One region of the Cytobacillus sp. Hz8 genome, then DNA from elsewhere that is predicted to be linked to it. Evidence: a T-box and tRNA genes for the amino acid it is inferred to sense, from the RefSeq annotation. Region 1 holds a T-box; the other holds one or more tRNA genes.
What was found. A T-box is a leader RNA that pairs with one kind of tRNA and senses whether it is charged. The one in region 1 lies ahead of leuS (leucine--tRNA ligase), so its partner is inferred to be a tRNA-Leu.
Positions count from the first base shown of each region.

Region 2: it encodes a tRNA-Leu, which carries the amino acid that the T-box ahead of leuS (leucine--tRNA ligase) is inferred to sense. The anticodon was not compared.

Region 1 covers NZ_JBHKFI010000009.1:39,148-51,312, reverse strand. Annotated here, with positions in the region: gene ACE38V_RS12555 (putative polysaccharide biosynthesis protein) at 1-1,310, opposite strand, end outside; gene ACE38V_RS12550 (BaiN/RdsA family NAD(P)/FAD-dependent oxidoreductase) at 1,878-3,137, shown strand; gene ACE38V_RS12545 (sporulation protein Cse60) at 3,188-3,370, opposite strand; gene leuS (leucine--tRNA ligase) at 3,445-5,862, opposite strand; T-box leader at 5,947-6,177, opposite strand; gene ACE38V_RS12535 (NAD-dependent epimerase/dehydratase family protein) at 6,315-7,232, opposite strand; gene ACE38V_RS12530 (NAD-dependent epimerase/dehydratase family protein) at 7,562-8,482, opposite strand; gene ACE38V_RS12525 (hypothetical protein) at 8,594-9,493, opposite strand; gene ACE38V_RS12520 (glycosyltransferase family 4 protein) at 9,468-10,721, opposite strand; gene ACE38V_RS12515 (DUF4183 domain-containing protein) at 10,848-11,210, opposite strand; gene ACE38V_RS12510 (DUF4183 domain-containing protein) at 11,413-11,793, shown strand; gene ACE38V_RS12505 (DUF1796 family putative cysteine peptidase) at 12,026-12,165, shown strand, end outside.
Region 2 covers NZ_JBHKFI010000038.1:229-5,368, forward strand. Annotated here, with positions in the region: tRNA gene ACE38V_RS23090 (tRNA-Phe) at 60-135, shown strand; tRNA gene ACE38V_RS23095 (tRNA-Thr) at 188-263, shown strand; tRNA gene ACE38V_RS23100 (tRNA-Tyr) at 306-389, shown strand; tRNA gene ACE38V_RS23105 (tRNA-Trp) at 393-466, shown strand; tRNA gene ACE38V_RS23110 (tRNA-His) at 476-551, shown strand; tRNA gene ACE38V_RS23115 (tRNA-Gln) at 817-891, shown strand; tRNA gene ACE38V_RS23120 (tRNA-Gly) at 896-970, shown strand; tRNA gene ACE38V_RS23125 (tRNA-Cys) at 983-1,056, shown strand; tRNA gene ACE38V_RS23130 (tRNA-Leu) at 1,084-1,172, shown strand; gene ACE38V_RS23135 (helix-turn-helix domain-containing protein) at 1,709-2,038, shown strand; gene ACE38V_RS23140 (hypothetical protein) at 2,186-2,353, shown strand; tRNA gene ACE38V_RS23145 (tRNA-Leu) at 3,166-3,247, shown strand; partial or broken gene ACE38V_RS23150 (transposase) at 3,767-3,916, shown strand; gene ACE38V_RS23155 (tetratricopeptide repeat protein) at 4,109-4,600, shown strand; gene ACE38V_RS23160 (DUF1643 domain-containing protein) at 4,593-5,140, shown strand, end outside.

The DNA.
Region 1 (12,165 bases):
GCTAAATATCCTGTAGAAGTGGCCATAATCGCTCCATCTGTCTGAAATAATTTGATTAAAGGGATATTCAAACTCAATTTAAGCAGAATGCCAACTAATAAGCTTAATATCGTAAATCTCTGTTCATTAATTCCTTGAAGAATGGCTGCTGTAACAGAGTAAAGTGAAAATAATATAGCAACAGGGGCATAATGCCCAAGAACCACTCCCCCCATTGGGTCATATCCATAGAAAGCGGTATAAATAGGTTCAGCTAGCATAGATAATCCAATGGAAGCCGGTAAAGTTAGAAATAACATGACCTGAAAAGTTTGATTTAATTGACGATTTAACTCTTTAAATTCCCCAGCAATAAAGGATTTTGTTACACTTGGAACAAGTGTTAATGAAAAGGCCGTTGCTAAAGATACCGGAATGATCACTAGCTTATGTGATTGATAATTTAGAATAGACAGAGCATCCTCTGACAGCTTCTCTAAACCAATCTCTACCATCGCTCTATTAAAGGTGAGCTGATCGATAAATTGGAATAATGGATTGGCGATTCCCACCAGCACAAAAGGTGCTGCATAAAGAATAATTTCCTTATACATTTCACGAAGAGAGATCTCCATGTCGCCATGATTCTCAAGTAAAAGTTCATCGAGATATGGTTTCCGCTTATACCAATACCAAATAAGGACAGCAAGACTTCCAATTCCTCCGATAAAAGCAGCAAATGTTGCAACACTTACAGCAGAAATTAGACTTCCCTTCATCACCTTTAAGACAATGAAAGCTCCTGCAAGCAGGAAGATGATTCGAACAAGCTGCTCAATCACCTGCGAGACTGCGGAAGGTCCCATTGATTGATGTCCTTGGAAGAAACCGCGAATTAAACTCATGAACGGAATGATAATCAAAGCGAAACTGACGGCACGAATCACGGTTGCCACATCATCCACACTTGAGGTTAAATCCTTATCATTAATCGTCATCCCTGCAAGGATTGGTGCTGCAAAATAAAGGATTAAAAATGAAACAATCCCGCTGATCATCATTATAATCAGCCCTGATTTAAATAGCTTACGTCCTACAGCATATTCTCCCATTGCATTGTATTTCGAGATAAATTTCGATACCGCTAGCGGTACACCAGCTGTCGCAATACTGATAAATATCGTATATGGGACATATGAATATTGATATAATACGGTCCCATGCTTACCGACAATTGCATAAAAAGGTATGACATAAAAGAGCCCGAGAAATTTTGATAAAAAAGTCCCCAATGTTAGAATGAAAGTTCCTCTCAAAAGCTTCGATGACATAAAATCCCTTCCTAACCTAAAATGCATAAAGTAAACACTTTATGCTTAAAGTACCAAAAACTTTATCAGAAAAGAATAATGCTACCATCATCTCATCTGAAATCTTTATCATAATTATTCATAAAATAGCATTTCAAATAAACATTTTAACATAGATATTTATACAAAATCTGTGAACTATTTTCTACATGTTTTTGATACACACTATTTGTAGTTTACCCTTCTTTCCTCCAATTCGCCAGTTTGACTTAAAGAAGAATTTCTTTATATTGGATTTTCAAATAAGCTATTTTACTATGGCTTATCAAAATCCAAATCTGAATAACTTCACTTTCTGCTAGCATGCAGCGAACCTCCCTCAGGTCGCGTACGCTCCTAATGGATTTTTCTTTTCTCGCAAATCCCTTAGGAGTTTACGTGTATTCAAACGTAAGAATTTTTTTAATAAACTGCAATATTTGAGAATATTACCTTCAAATAAAGGATCAATAAACTTTTTATCGGCTTGCATTTGTTTTATAATAATTGAACACGTTTAGTAATGAAAAATATGAAGTTGGTGAATCTATGTTTGATGTGATTGTTATCGGTGGTGGCCCTGCAGGATTAATGGCTTCCATCGCAGCTGGTGAGCAAGGAGCAAAAGTGCTTCTTATCGATAAAGGAGACAAGCTAGGACGGAAGCTAGCTATTTCAGGAGGTGGTCGCTGCAATGTAACCAATCGATTGCCGATTGATGAAATAGTCAAGCATATTCCAGGGAATGGTCGATTCCTCTATAGCGCCTTTTCCATCTTTAACAATGAAGATATTATTACATTTTTTGAAAATCTCGGAATCAAGTTGAAGGAAGAAGATCATGGCCGGATGTTCCCTGTTTCCAATAAGGCTCAATCAGTCATTGATGCACTCATCAATCGAATAAAAGAGCTACAGGTGAAATTGATGACAAACGCTCCAGTTATGGATATTGATTATGATAGCCATATAACAGTCAAACTACAAAATGGTCAAAGTTTTAAAAGTCATGCCGTCGTTATTGCCGTTGGTGGAAAATCGGTTCCCCATACCGGATCCACAGGAGATGGATATGCTTGGGCCCAAAAAGCTGGACATATGATCACAGATTTATTCCCTACTGAAGTGCCGCTTACTTCAAATGAACCGTTCATCCACAATAAAATATTGCAGGGGTTATCTTTAAGGGATATCAATTTAAGTGTACTAAATCCAAAAGGAAAACCCTTAATCACTCATCAAATGGATATGCTTTTTACCCATTTTGGCATAAGCGGTCCAGCCGTCTTACGCTGCAGTCAATTTGTCGTGAAAGCGATGAAAAAATGGAATATAGCAAATGTAACCATGAATATTGATGCGATTCCTTCCAAAAAAGAAGACGAGCTTTTTCAGGAAGTCTTAAAAATGGTCAAGACAGAACCAAAAAAGAGCATTAAAAATATTTTTAAAGGGTTGCTTCCTGAACGTTATCTTCTATTTCTCTTTGAAAAAAGCGAAATGGATCCGCTCACGATCGGAGCCAACCTTTCCAATGAAAAAATCAGGGGATTTGTTCATTTATGCAAACAATTTCAATTTCAAGTAAATGGTACATTGCCTTTAGAGAAAGCATTTGTAACAGGTGGAGGTGTTTCTGTGAAGGAAATAGAGCCACAAACAATGGCTTCTAAATTCATGAACGGCTTATATTTCTGTGGAGAAATCTTAGACATCCATGGCTATACAGGTGGTTACAACATTACCTCTGCTCTTGTAACCGGCAGACTTGCAGGGATAAATGCAGCGAAATATGCTTTACATGAATGATCCTAAGCCATGCTTCATCATAAAAAAGAGCTTGATTCCATCAAACCGAATCAAGCTCTATAAATGATCATAGCAGAAAAACAATAAATTTGATCATCTTCATCTTCCTGCATTGCTGCAATATTATATTTAATATCTAATAGCTTTTTCTCTTCGATCGTCTCTAAAAAACGATTCATTTCGATTTCAAGGTCTTTTTCGTGCTCTTGGTCGAACAGTTTTACTTGAATCATTTTTTCCCTCTCCCTCTCTTTTTCACATTCCTACCCAAAATGGAAGGATTTTATTCAGGAAAGGGATAATTTTTTTAGTTTGCCACAATATTAACAAGTTTACCTGGTACAGCAATCACCTTACGAATCGTTTTCCCATCAATCTGTTCTTTGACCTTATGATCATCCATCGCTAATTGCTCTAATTCTTCCTTTTTCATACCGGTTGGAACCATCATTTTGGCTTTTACTTTTCCATTAATCTGAACAACGATTTCCACTTCATTATCGACTAGCTTCGCTTCATCATAGGCTGGCCATGCTTGATAAGAAACAGTTCCACTATACCCAAGCTTCTCCCATAATTCTTCTGCTACATGAGGGCAAATTGGAGATAGCATTTTAACAAATCCTTCAATATAGGATTTAGGAAGTATAGTTGCTTTATAGGCTTCATTAATAAAGACCATCATTTGCGAAATCGCGGTATTAAAGCGAAGTCCTTCAAAATCCTCTGTCACCTTTTTCACAGTTTGATGATAGATCTTTTCCAGACTATTTGCTTCATCTGTATCTTGAATCTTTGGACTTAAGTTTCCATCCTCTTCCACTAATAATCGCCAAATGCGATCTAGGAAACGGCGAGAACCATCAAGCCCATTGGTAGACCATGCAATAGAAGCATCTAGTGGTCCCATGAACATTTCATATAATCGTAATGTATCAGCACCATGAGTATTGACAATTTCATCAGGATTCACGACATTGCCTTTTGATTTACTCATTTTTTCATTATTTTCACCAAGAATCATACCTTGATTAAATAATCGTTGGAATGGTTCTTTTGTCGTCACAGCCCCAATGTCATAAAGGAATTTATGCCAGAAACGAGCATATAACAAGTGAAGAACCGCATGCTCTGCACCACCAATATAAATATCGACAGGGAGCCATTCCTTTAACTTTTCAAGATCAGCGAGCGCTTGCTCGTTTTTCGGGTCAATATAACGTAGATAATACCAGCAGCTTCCTGCCCATTGTGGCATCGTATTCGTTTCACGACGACCTTTTTTCCCCGTAACAGGATCCACAACATGCACCCAATCCTCGATATTGGCTAATGGAGATTCTCCTGTACCTGATGGCTTGATTTCTTTTGTTTTTGGAAGCATTAATGGCAGCTCTTCCTCTGGTGCAGCTGTCATTGTCCCATCTTCCCAGTGAATAATTGGAATAGGTTCACCCCAATATCTTTGACGGCTAAATAACCAATCACGAAGACGATAGGTCACCTTTTTCGTTCCAATACCTTTTTCCTCGAGCCAAGATATGATTTTTTGAATCGCTTCTTCTTTATTTAATCCATTCAAGAAATCAGAGTTCACATGTAGGCCTTCTCCAGTATATGCTTCTTTGATGACATCTCCACCTGCAACAACCTCTTTAATTGGCAAGTCAAATTTAAGTGCAAATTCATGATCGCGTTCATCATGACCTGGAACCGCCATAATAGCTCCTGTTCCATAACTTACTAATACATAATCAGCAATCCAAATCGGCATTTTTTCACCGTTTACTGGATTAATCGCAAATGCTCCAGTGAAGACTCCTGTTTTTTCTTTCGCTAAATCTGTACGCTCAAGATCGCTTTTAGATTTTATTTGATCTAAGTAAGCTTCTACGGCATCTTTTTGCTCTGTTGTTGTAATTTTTTCAACTAGGGCATGCTCTGGTGCAAGTACAGTGTATGTCGCACCAAATAAGGTATCTGGTCTCGTAGTAAATACTGTGAATGTATCGTCTAATCCGTCAATATGGAATGTAACCTCGGCACCCTCAGAGCGGCCAATCCAATTTCGTTGCATATCCTTTAAGCTTTCAGGCCAATCTAACTCTTCAAGATCCTCTAATAAACGATCCGCATAAGCAGTAATTCTTAACATCCACTGCTTCATTGGGCGGCGTTCAACTGGATGCCCACCGCGTTCACTTTTTCCATCAATGACTTCTTCATTGGCAAGCACGGTGCCAAGTGCTGGACACCAATTAACAGCTACTTCATCAATATAGGCTAAATCTTTTTCAAATAACTTTAAAAAAATCCATTGCGTCCATTTATAATAATCTGGGTCTGTTGTATTGACCTCCCTGTCCCAATCATAGGAGAAACCTAATGATTTAATTTGGCGACGGAATGTTTCAATATTTAACTTAGTGAAATCAGCTGGGTCATTCCCTGTATCTAATGCATATTGTTCTGCAGGAAGCCCAAATGCATCCCATCCCATTGGATGAAGAACATTATAGCCTTGCATTCGTTTCATTCTTGATAAAATATCTGTTGCCGTATATCCCTCAGGATGCCCCACATGAAGACCGGCACCAGATGGATATGGGAACATATCTAATGCATAGAATTTACGTTTCCCTTTATCTTCTGTTGTTTTAAAGGTTTTGGATTCTTCCCAATATTTTTGCCATTTTGTTTCAATTTCTTGATGATTGAAGCTCATCGTTTTTTTCCTCCTAAATTCTAAATATAGCCAAATATATTTGTTCATTTTATTGAGCTTTTTAAATAAAAAAACTCTCATCCCTATAGGGACGAGAGTTTATGTATCTTCTCCCGCGGTACCACCCACATTAGTGACGAATTTAAGTCACTCGCTTCATTCATCCTTAACGCGGTAAACGGCAAGCATTACTATGTTAGGGTTCATACTTGCAACTCAAGAGGTGAGTTCATAATGGGCCTGATTGACTCTCACCAGCCGTCAATTCTCTAAAACAGGCTTTTCACTATTACTATTCCTCGTCATAGTCATTTTTTATAAAATATAGTCATATTGTATTAAATTTAATTTGAATATGCAAGTCGTCAAAAAATTGTTGTCAAGTTCTTTTATTCACTTTCTTCGATTCTATTTTTTTGAAAGAAAAAGCCAGCTCATCGATGAGTTGGCTTTTAAGATGGAAGAGATGATACTATATTTCGCTTTTCTGTTAAAATATCGTTTAGAGATTGCTTTAATTGTATTTTCTGACTCCAGCCTATATTTTGTAACTCTAGAGGCTTAATGGACTCAAGCTTTTCATTCTCATCTTGTAAACCCTTAAACTGAAAATTGACTGTTGCCATGGAATGAAAAACGTTTATGATTTCCTTTAAGGTTCTCGGGTTCCCCGAACAAACATCATATATTTTTCCCGCTTCTCCCTTTGCAAACATATAATCATAGGCTAAAACTGCATCTCGCACATCAAGGAAATCCCGCTTTGCCAATAAGTTACTAACCTCTAAAAATTTACTTACGTCACAAAACTCCATCTTTGCAATTTTTTCAGCAAGAATAGAGCAGACTCCTTTTGATGGACCTGGACCGATTAAATTGGAAGGTTTAGCAATCATAATATTCATATGAAAGAGGGTTTGCCAAGCTTGGGCTGCTAACACCTGAATCGATTTACTAAAACTATAGGGATGAGTTGGAGTGGATATTTGATTAAGATCAGATTGTAGAGCAGAGCCTACGACGATGATTTTACAAAATGGAAAATGAACGCGAATGGATTCAATGAGATAGGCGGTCGAAACAACGTTGTTTTCAAAAGTCGCAAGCGGTTCCTTCCACGAAGTAGGGACATGATTTTGACCTGCAAGATGAAGGAGAAAATGTGGCTTAGTTTTGTGAATAAGTGCATCAACCCCTTGTTTATTGGTTAAATCACATTTCTCAATCAGCATTCCCTGATGTTCAAATGAAAGTGTCTTCCTTCTAACTACCCCTATTACTTGATAACCTTTGTTTAAAAAATGCTCACATGCATGAATGCCAGTAAAACCACTAGCTCCAGTAATCATGATTCTTTGCTGTCGACTCATTTTAAGTCTCTACCTTTCTTGAAATATGGTGACAGATGGAATCATCTAGTATCTGTTTTATCCCACTCTTAACGGACAGGAGGTCCTAGTCAGGCGAAGCCACAGGATGTGGCGTCCCTTGAGCGTGATAAGTGAAATAAGATTTTTCTTTGGGATTCAGCCCTTAGAAAAATCAATCAGGCTCTGCGTAACTAACCATCAGTGGGGGATGAATGGCAGACTAAAAGCGCGACGTCAACACATAAGTCTGCACACTTCACGTCCTGTGCGTCGAAAACCCCCACTGATGGAAGTTTCACTTTATATGAAGCACAACCGGAATGAAAAACTCAATTTACTTTTTGGAGTTGATAAGCATACGTTTTCGATAAACCTTCTAAAATATCTATTTGAGGAACCCATTTCAATGTTTGAACTATCTTGTGATTATCTAAGCAACTATGCTTTATATCTCCGATTCTCTCTTTTGTTCGAGCGGAATCAATTTTCACTCCATGAAGATCCGATAATATATCCACAACCTGATTGATTGATGTCTTTTTAGCTGTACTTGCATGAAAAATTTGTTGATTCTCATTATCCAATGCAGCTAAATTAGCGGTAACAATATCCTTTACAAAGATAAAATCTCTTGACTGCTCGCCATCCCCGTGAATGCTTAATGATTTTTTGTTTTGAATATGGTCAAGAAATACTGCGATAACGCCCCCTTCTCCTTTTGGCAATTGCCTTGGTCCATAAACATTGGCATATCTGAGAATGGTAAAAGGAAGCTGGTAAAGCTCATAAAATATCCGAATATAGTTTTCTGCCGCCAGTTTAGATAACCCATAATAGGAAGCTGGATGGACTGGATCATCCTCTCTGATGATTTCTTTTTGCAGATTTCCATAGACCGCAGAAGTAGAGGCAAAAATGAATTTCTTTACAGATGCATCTCTGCATGCCTCAAGAATATTGATTGTGCCAATTAAATTAACCTCTGCATCATATTTAGGATCAAGGATAGATTTACTAACATCTGCCTGTGCGGCCAAATGGAAAACCGCATCAGGCTTGAGCTGGATAATAATTTTCTTTGCTGTTTCACTACAAATATTGACAAGATGTAGCGATGCTTGCGGATTCTTAAATTGGAGTTTTCCAGTGCTTAAATTATCCAAAACATGAACCTCATCCCCTCTAGCTATGAGCGCATCTACAAGATGAGAACCTATAAATCCTGCTCCACCTGTAACGATAACCTTCATCATATAGTCTCCCTTTTATTTTTTACCAGTGTATGTCTTAGGAATAGATATGCTATAAGTCAGTTGACTAAAATCCCATTACTGGCCATAAGAAAGTACAAAGGGAGAATCTTAATTTGAAGGATCATTATGAATCACAGACGAAACAGGCAATTTATAGTCTTCTGGCAAGGATTGAATGATTTCATTCCACACTTCATCATCAACAAATACTTCTTCCCCAACTGCTGTATAATCAAATAAAGAATCAAAGGAATGGCCAGACATCGGTTTAAAGATTCCCATGGAATCTGGATTAGGAAGAATATAATCTTCTGGAAGGATTTCTTTGATTGGCTCCCAAGTAGTTGGATCCACGAACACCTCAACAGATGCAACATCTTCTGTAAAGAGCTCACTGAAATTCATGCTGCTCATTGGTTTAAAGGTTTCTAAGGCAAAAGGATTGGGGATGACATAGTAATCAGGAAGAGCCTTTTCGATCACTCCCCAAATTTCCGGATCAACAAACACCCCATTAATACTCGTCGGATTTGAGAATAAGGCATTGTAGTGATTGGCATTCATTTTTCGCATCACAATGCCAATGCTTTCATTTGGAAGGGAGTATCTATCTGGTAAACTGTTTGAAATTTTCCCCCAAATATCGGCATCAACAACCAAATTCGTAAGCGGAGTTTTCTCTGAAAATAACAGATTGTAATGATCCCCAACAAATGGTTTAAGAATTAAGATTGTTTGCGGATTGGGCATAATAAATCCCTTAGGAAGATTGGCTGATAACCTCTTCCATAGCTTTTCTGAAATAATAATCTCCGGATTCAGAATCGTTTGAGAGAAATACGGATTCAGGCGATTGCTATTGACATATGGGAATTCAGGGCTCTCTTCTAGTGGCTCCACCACCGCTGGCTTTGGCTCAGGCTTACGCCATAAACTGTTCCATATATTTCTCCCCCATGAGACAGAATTTACTAACCAGACTTTAATCGATTGTAATATCGTCGTCATTCTCTAAGACCTTCTCCCGCTTTGTAATCGCCTCATTGTACACATCCAATAATGATCTAATCCCTTTTTCAAGAGACCAGTGGGTCATTCCCCATTTCTTGGCATTTGAACCTAATGTTTTTCTTAAGCGATCATTTTGAAGGAGCCGTTCTATTTTTTCAGATAATGCATCAGGATCTTCAGGGGGAGCAAGCAATCCTGTCACTCCGTCCTCAACCATTTCTGGAAGACCACCCACTGCACTCACGATGGCAGCTTTTCCTGAAATCTGAGCTTCAATTAAAGACAAAGGCTGATTTTCGATAAGACTAGGAAGAACATAAATATCTGCATTTGCTAAAAGGCTTGGAATATCATCCCTTTTTCCAAAGAAAAAGACATCATCCTCGATTCCAAGAACCTTACTTTGTATCTTTAATTCTGCTTGTTTTTCACCGGACCCAACAATCCAACAAACCCAATCATTACGTTTTTCTTTTAATTTTCCTAAAGCCTTTAATAAATGCTGAACCCCTTTCAGCTCTACAAGTCTACCTGTAAAAATAATAACCTTTTTATCCTTAGGTCGGACAATAGCGGATTTCTGTTTCGCTTTCCTAATGAAATTCTCTGTATCAAAGCCATAATGGAGTACTTTAATTTGTTCCGGATTGACTTGAAACTCATTGGTTAATACATTCTTCAGCCAGTTATTTGCTACTATGGTCACTTCTGCTGTCGATGCACCTATATGCTCCAAATCATCATAATAAGCCCTCGCCATATATGAGTTATTAGATTTGTGGTAGGAATCAATTTGATGTCTAATTTCATGAGCAACAGAACCGTGGAGAGTGGAGACTAAAGGTGTGGATTTAGGGCGTATCCGATTAATACAGGCTGTTGAAATTACATCCTGTGTATGAATCAAATCATATTTATCTAATCCTAAATAAGCTGCTCCTAGTTCAAATACATACCGTTGGAATTCAGTATATTCCACCAATTTATTAGCATAAATGGCAGGATAGTTTTGGGGATTTATTTTTGCTTGTAACAAAGGGAGAATCTTTTCTTTTGAAATTTTTCTCCCCTCGTTGACAATATGGACACTGTTATTTTCATCTCCATATCCAAGCAAATCCACCTCATGACCTAGCTGCTCCAATTTATTCTTGAGCTGAACCATATAATTCCAAACACCACCCAAATGTGGCACATCCCAATATGTGGCTAACAAGATTTTCATTCATGCATCTCTCCTAATGATTGTCGTATACATACACAATATTTAATGAGGTACAAGAATGTATAGACCACTATCTTAGGACAAAAGGAATTTTTTCTACCATTTTCACTAATATTTCGACCTTTCTTAGTAAATTCGCACCATTTGAAGAATGATTGGGGTTCCCAGAAGGGGAAAATCATCCGTTTTTAAAATCAGTTTCCCTTTCTTGACTTCATAATTTATTTTGGGTTGCAGCACCCCATTGATAAAAAGATTGACATAAGAATAATCCTTAGGATCATGTATCGATTGTTGTCCGTAGCCATCGACAGCATCTTGTTCGGAAAAGATTCTTTTTTTGCCGTCAGCTACCACAAAAAATTCATGTGTAATCACTTTTTTAGGAGAAGAAACACGAATTTCTTCAAGAGGAAGTTTTGGAATTTTGATAAACGGAGAGGACATCTTTGTCGAGATACTAAGGATATAAGAACCTTGTTTATTCATTTTTTCATTATCCCCCCAAAAGCCGCCTTTCTATGAATAATTAGCTTTAGGTTTTTTTCTTATTGCATTATATAAGTAAACCTTTAAATAAGTGTGAAAAAATAGGTCAATTCCTTAATTTTTACTAGACTACTTGTCCTTCCCAATCTCCCCGGCACAAATTACATATATTGTATGGAAATTGAAAAGGAGGATTTAGTAAATGGGACTAAAGATTATTAAACTTGCTGTTACAGCCAATAACGAAATTACGACTTCACCGACGGTAACACGTTTATTTCATGTCACTCCAGAATCCATTTTAGTTGAAGGTACACATAAAATTTCTTGCAATCAATTCTTCGATGATACGGGTGAAGTTGTCACCAGTCTTCCAAGTCTAAATATGAATAATAGCTACTTTAATGTATACATTAACGGGGTTCTGCAAATGGACGATCATTTTGCTTATACTGCTGGAGGAGAGGGGATTGGTTCATTGTTAATCTCAGTAAGTGAAGAAACAACAATTGAACAAGGAACCCCTATTATTTTAGAAATTGTTAACTTTAATCCAACTATTAAAACCACTTATACTACTTAAAAATCATCTGCACTTTTCCTTCCATGAGGGGCCTTTATGGCACCCTCCTTAATTTAGGTTAAGCCTGCACACATTTTTTCTAAATATGGCAAACCGCACTTTCATTTTCAACTTTATTGCATTTACTATTCTGAAGGATATAAAGGAAATAGAAAAAAGTACAAGTTTCTAGAATAAAACACTCTTTCCTCCTTTATATAGCCTCATACTTTATACAAGGGGAGTTGAGAAAATGAATTTGAATGAGTTGAAAGGAAAATACGATGCCGTTTTTAGCCTCGGTGATCTATGCTTAGCCTCAATCCAACTTAAAAAGCACAACCTTAGACCTTTTTCAGGAGTTCTTGATTGGATGGCTTCACCGTCATTATC
Region 2 (5,140 bases), on a different contig from region 1:
CTTCCTGAGTTTTGTGTGAAGGACGAAGTGAAATTATCTGTAGGTAAATATATTTATATGGCTCAGTAGCTCAGTCGGTAGAGCAAAGGACTGAAAATCCTTGTGTCGGCGGTTCGATTCCGTCCTGAGCCACCATTTATGTTTAAAAAGATGCGTGGCCTAATAAATCTTATATGATTAAGTAGATGCCGGCCTAGCTCAATTGGTAGAGCAACTGACTTGTAATCAGTAGGTTGGGGGTTCAAGTCCTCTGGCCGGCACCACTAAGATGTTAATTGTGATATAATAATTTTATATGTTAATATGGAGGGGTAGCGAAGTGGCTAAACGCGGCGGACTGTAAATCCGCTCCCTTGGGTTCGGCGGTTCGAATCCGTCCCCCTCCACCATTTAGGGGTATAGTTTAAAGGTAGAACGAAGGTCTCCAAAACCTTTGGTGTGGGTTCGATTCCTACTACCCCTGCCATTTATTGTGGCGGTCGTGGCGAAGTGGTTAACGCATCGGATTGTGGCTCCGACACTCGTGGGTTCGATTCCCATCGATCGCCCCATTATATTTTAAAAAGTTTATTTTTTAAGTGGCTCGTAAAGGGTTTCTTTTAAGGATATTCTTGAATAGAGTTTGTGGTTAGATATAAACGAATGTTGATTCGTTTAGGGATACTCTTGGATGTGGTTTGTGGTTATATTTTTATGAATGTCGAAACATTTAACTACAGGAGTTGTTCATAGAAGCTTTTTCATTTGCAATTAAATGTTTCTGCGATGATTATTCATGAAGCTTAATCGAAGAAGTGCTTCGTGGAGTTTATTCAATGGGCTATAGCCAAGCGGTAAGGCAACGGACTTTGACTCCGTCATGCGTAGGTTCGAATCCTGCTAGCCCAGCCATTATGCGGAAGTAGTTCAGTGGTAGAACATCACCTTGCCAAGGTGAGGGTCGCGGGTTCGAACCCCGTCTTCCGCTCCATTTTTTGTTTTTGGCGGCATAGCCAAGTGGTAAGGCAGAGGTCTGCAAAACCTTTACCACCGGTTCGAATCCGGTTGCCGCCTCCATTAAATTTTCATTTTTTTTGTTTATTTGCCGGGGTGGCGGAACTGGCAGACGCACAGGACTTAAAATCCTGCGGTAGGTGACTACCGTACCGGTTCGATTCCGGTCCTCGGCACCATTCTCATATATACTCAAGTCTTAACCATTTGGTTAAGACTTTTATTTTGGAATAGTTCCTCCATCAATTAATATCTCTTTTCTATTTCCTCCTTAAAATATGTGCAAAGAAAAATTGTACAGTATTTCCTGTTTCTAAGCATTTACTGAAATTTACTAAAATATTCCATTTTATGATTAAGACCTAGTTTTTTTTAACCCGATATTGACCATAATGGTTATATATATTTAAAGTGTTTGGAAATATCAATCACATCGATGAGATAATTCAGTCTAAGAATGATTTTTCTACAATAATGGAGATATCCAGCCCAGTCACATGTATAAAACATTTTTGCCATTCTCTTCTTAAATCAGCTTTTAACTAGGATAGTCCATTCGTTTTTATCATAGAGAAGAGATCAATATTGATGGTTACCAAGATTTTATAAACAAAAACATGAATGGCTCAGCTAAAGGGATTGGAACATCACAACATAATTTTCAGGTGCTTCATCATTTTGATTTCAAAGAGTAAAGAAAAAGAGGTTGAGGAAATTGTATGGAGATCGACTAAAAGAATTAAGATTGGAGCATGGGTATACGATGGAGGAGGTCGGGAGAAAAATAGGTATAAAAAAGTCAAGCTATGCCTCCTACGAATCAAAATATCGCCATCCTCCATTAGAAAAATTAATAAGTTTTTCTAAACTTTATGGTGTATCAGTTGATTATATTTTAGGACTTTCCAATGATAGAACCATGGATGCCTGTCTCCATAATCGTCTGAAAGAGGTGTGTAAAAAAAGAGGATACCAATGGGAAGGACAGGATATTCCTGATGAAGTGAGGGGGTTGTTGGAGTTTTTGTTGGAAGATGCAACCTGAGAGAATCCTTAATATTCAATCTTCGACGAAAAATGCAATGCCGCAAATTTGAATGCTCTTCGTTGTTTTGCTGTATCAGTCATAAAATGCTGTTAAATTGGATTTCATTTATTGATTATATGTTTTTTAAGAGAAAGGTTTATCTCTTTGAAAAACAGCGAAGCAATTGGTTATACTTACGTAACAGCTATCTATTGGAGGCATGAAGTGCTAGTTGCTTCTGCAAAAGAAAAGATTGGTACTTTTGAAGGAATATTAGAAGTGGATATGGGGTCGCTAAAAAATTTACAATGGCGGTATCCCGAATGGGAATAATAGTGGATATATATAGATATATCCTAATAGTAAAATAAGGATGAGAGATAAGAATAGTGAAATTATACTTCGAATGACTGATTTTTTATCATTATTCTTATCTAAAGTTAAACTGATCACTGCCAAAATAAACGATACCAAAAGAAAAGGTATAAGATAATATACCCAAGTTGTATTTCTATGGTCTGTTAATAGTAAGCACCAGATTATGAAAGCAATTACTGAGATCACGGTTATTCCAAAAGACCATTTATTGGCTAAGAGTATAAGCTCTCTCTTTTTTTGTATCATTCAGCATATTTATTCCCCCTTCCAAATATATCCTGTATTTTATTTTAATTTATCCCCTGTTTATCTTTCAAATAAGGATTCTTAATTGAACTGACCTGCTTAGTGTAATAGCTTCATCAAAAAAATTGGTTAGTTCTTCTTTGAAAAACTTCATTATTACCTGAATTAAGTTAATTAAAATATGAAAAAACAGCTAAAAATGCAATGGAATCTTGAACACTTGCACGATACTTTAAGTATATTTCTCCACATTGTGATAACTCCATCTTTGTTTTCTTTTATTTTTATATGTAGCCAATAAAGACCATATTACCTGACAGAAATGAAAAGGTGAATTGACATATTACATTGGTTTAAAACAGTACTTCTAATAATACATTTACAGAAATTCTCCAAAATAAAACAGACTAATCTAATTAATTCATCTTTTTTCTTTTATTTTATACTATGGATCTATATAAAAAATTATTTGACAAAAACTAATTCTGATGTTATATTATATTTTGTCACGTTAATACTATGCCGGTGTGGCGGAATTGGCAGACGCGCACGACTCAAAATCGTGTTCCTTCTGGAGTGTCGGTTCGACCCCGACCACCGGTATCGAAAAAGGCGGGAAAAAGCCTATAGGTTCAAGGGTTTAGGAGAATATCCTAAGTCCTTTTTCTTATGCTCCGAACACGATTCGAATAGCAAAAATCGTGTGCGTATAATCGTGTACGGTGGGGTGAGAAGTGAATAAAAAAAAGAAAAAATGAGAAAAAATTGCAGGAGAAAAGCAAGAGTGAAAGAAGAGGGGAACTGAGCAAAGAAGAGATACGGCTAATTTCTAATGATTTTTCGGAAATGAACTATTCCTTAGATGACCTAATTGAAATATTTATAGAGGATTGCGAGCTAAGGAATCTAAGGGAACACACATTGAAATATTATCGGAATGAATTAAACGCATTTAAAAACCTTTTACGTGAACTAAGGATTCCATTGCTTACAAATGAGATTTCTGGTGATGTAATAAAGCAAAATGTGATATTGCATATGAAAAAGAAGGGGATTAAGCCCGTTAGCCATCCATGAAGCGAAAAAATCGATGCTTCACCACAGAGAATGAAAATAGTAGTCCCTGGACATAACGAAAGTGCAGGAAAGAGGAAATCAGCGAAGACCAAGAAAGGAAACAAGTATCTAAGATCAGCATTAACCGAAGCAGCTCATTCTGTAAGAGGATCTAAAAACTACCTCGGAGCACTGTATAGGCGTACAGCATCACGAAACAAAGAGGAGAAAGGTTATTCATTAATCCCAGAAACAGATAAACTATCAGGTCTCGATTGGATTCAAGAGGTTTTGAATTTGTACTATGAGCATAGGTATGAAGAAGCAGAGTCTGTACTTTGTTATCAAAAAGAAAATGGTAATAGTTCACAGGATCTTATTTATCACTTGGCTTATGTTTCTTTTAATTTGAAAAGATATTACGACAGTCTAAATCAAATAGAAAAAATTGATATCGATAGGGTAGAGGCAATTCGAAGGGATGGATTTAAAGAAAATGTATTTTCTTTAAAGGCAAAAATTTATATAGAACTGAAGAAATATGACGAAGCAATGATGCTATATGAATATTTGACAAAAATGAATCCACATAATATTAATCTTCAATACCGGCTGGCAATCACTTATGGTTTAGTAAATAAGCCAAATAAAGCGATAAACTTGCTTGAAGAAATCAATGAAGAAACACCTGGGTTACTTTATATAGTAAAAAAATTAGGTCATGCTTATGATATGAAAAAAGATTTCAGTAAGGCTAGAGCCTATTTCAAATATGCTTTACAAATGGATCCAAACGATGAAATAATTCAAAATAGGTTAAAGGTTTATGAGCAGTATTTACATTTTTTATGTTGGAACAGTAGGAGATCGCGACGAAAGAATGTGAAAACAAATGGGTGATTTAAATAAAGTAAAGGAAATGATTGAGACTGACGAAAAAGTTGTGAAAACAAAAATCACTTTTTTACAAGATGGGAAACAGAAATATAGGTATTTGCTAGAGAAGTGGTGGGAAGAAAACACAGATAATTTTGCAACAATAATAATGCTAAATCCTAGTAAGGCTGATTCAATAAAAATGGACCTTACTATCATGAATGTGATGAATTACTTTGTGGATAACGGGTTGGGAGGCATGAAAGTACTTAATTTATTTTCTTTTATGTCGACAAATCCAGATAATTTGAAAGATCGTAATGAAGATTACGAAGCATTGAATTTGGAATATATAAAAGATGTATTCAAGGATTCAGAAATAATAATTATTGCTTGGACAAGAGGTGAAAAGATAACTGAAAAGAGAAAATTAAAAGAAACACTAAGTTTGTACTCAGATAAATTAAAGTGTTTCAAAGATAATAAAGGAAAAATAATGAGGCATCCAAGTAGAGGGTTTAACAATAAGTGGACATTAGTTGACTACGGGTTTGAAATTGAGGG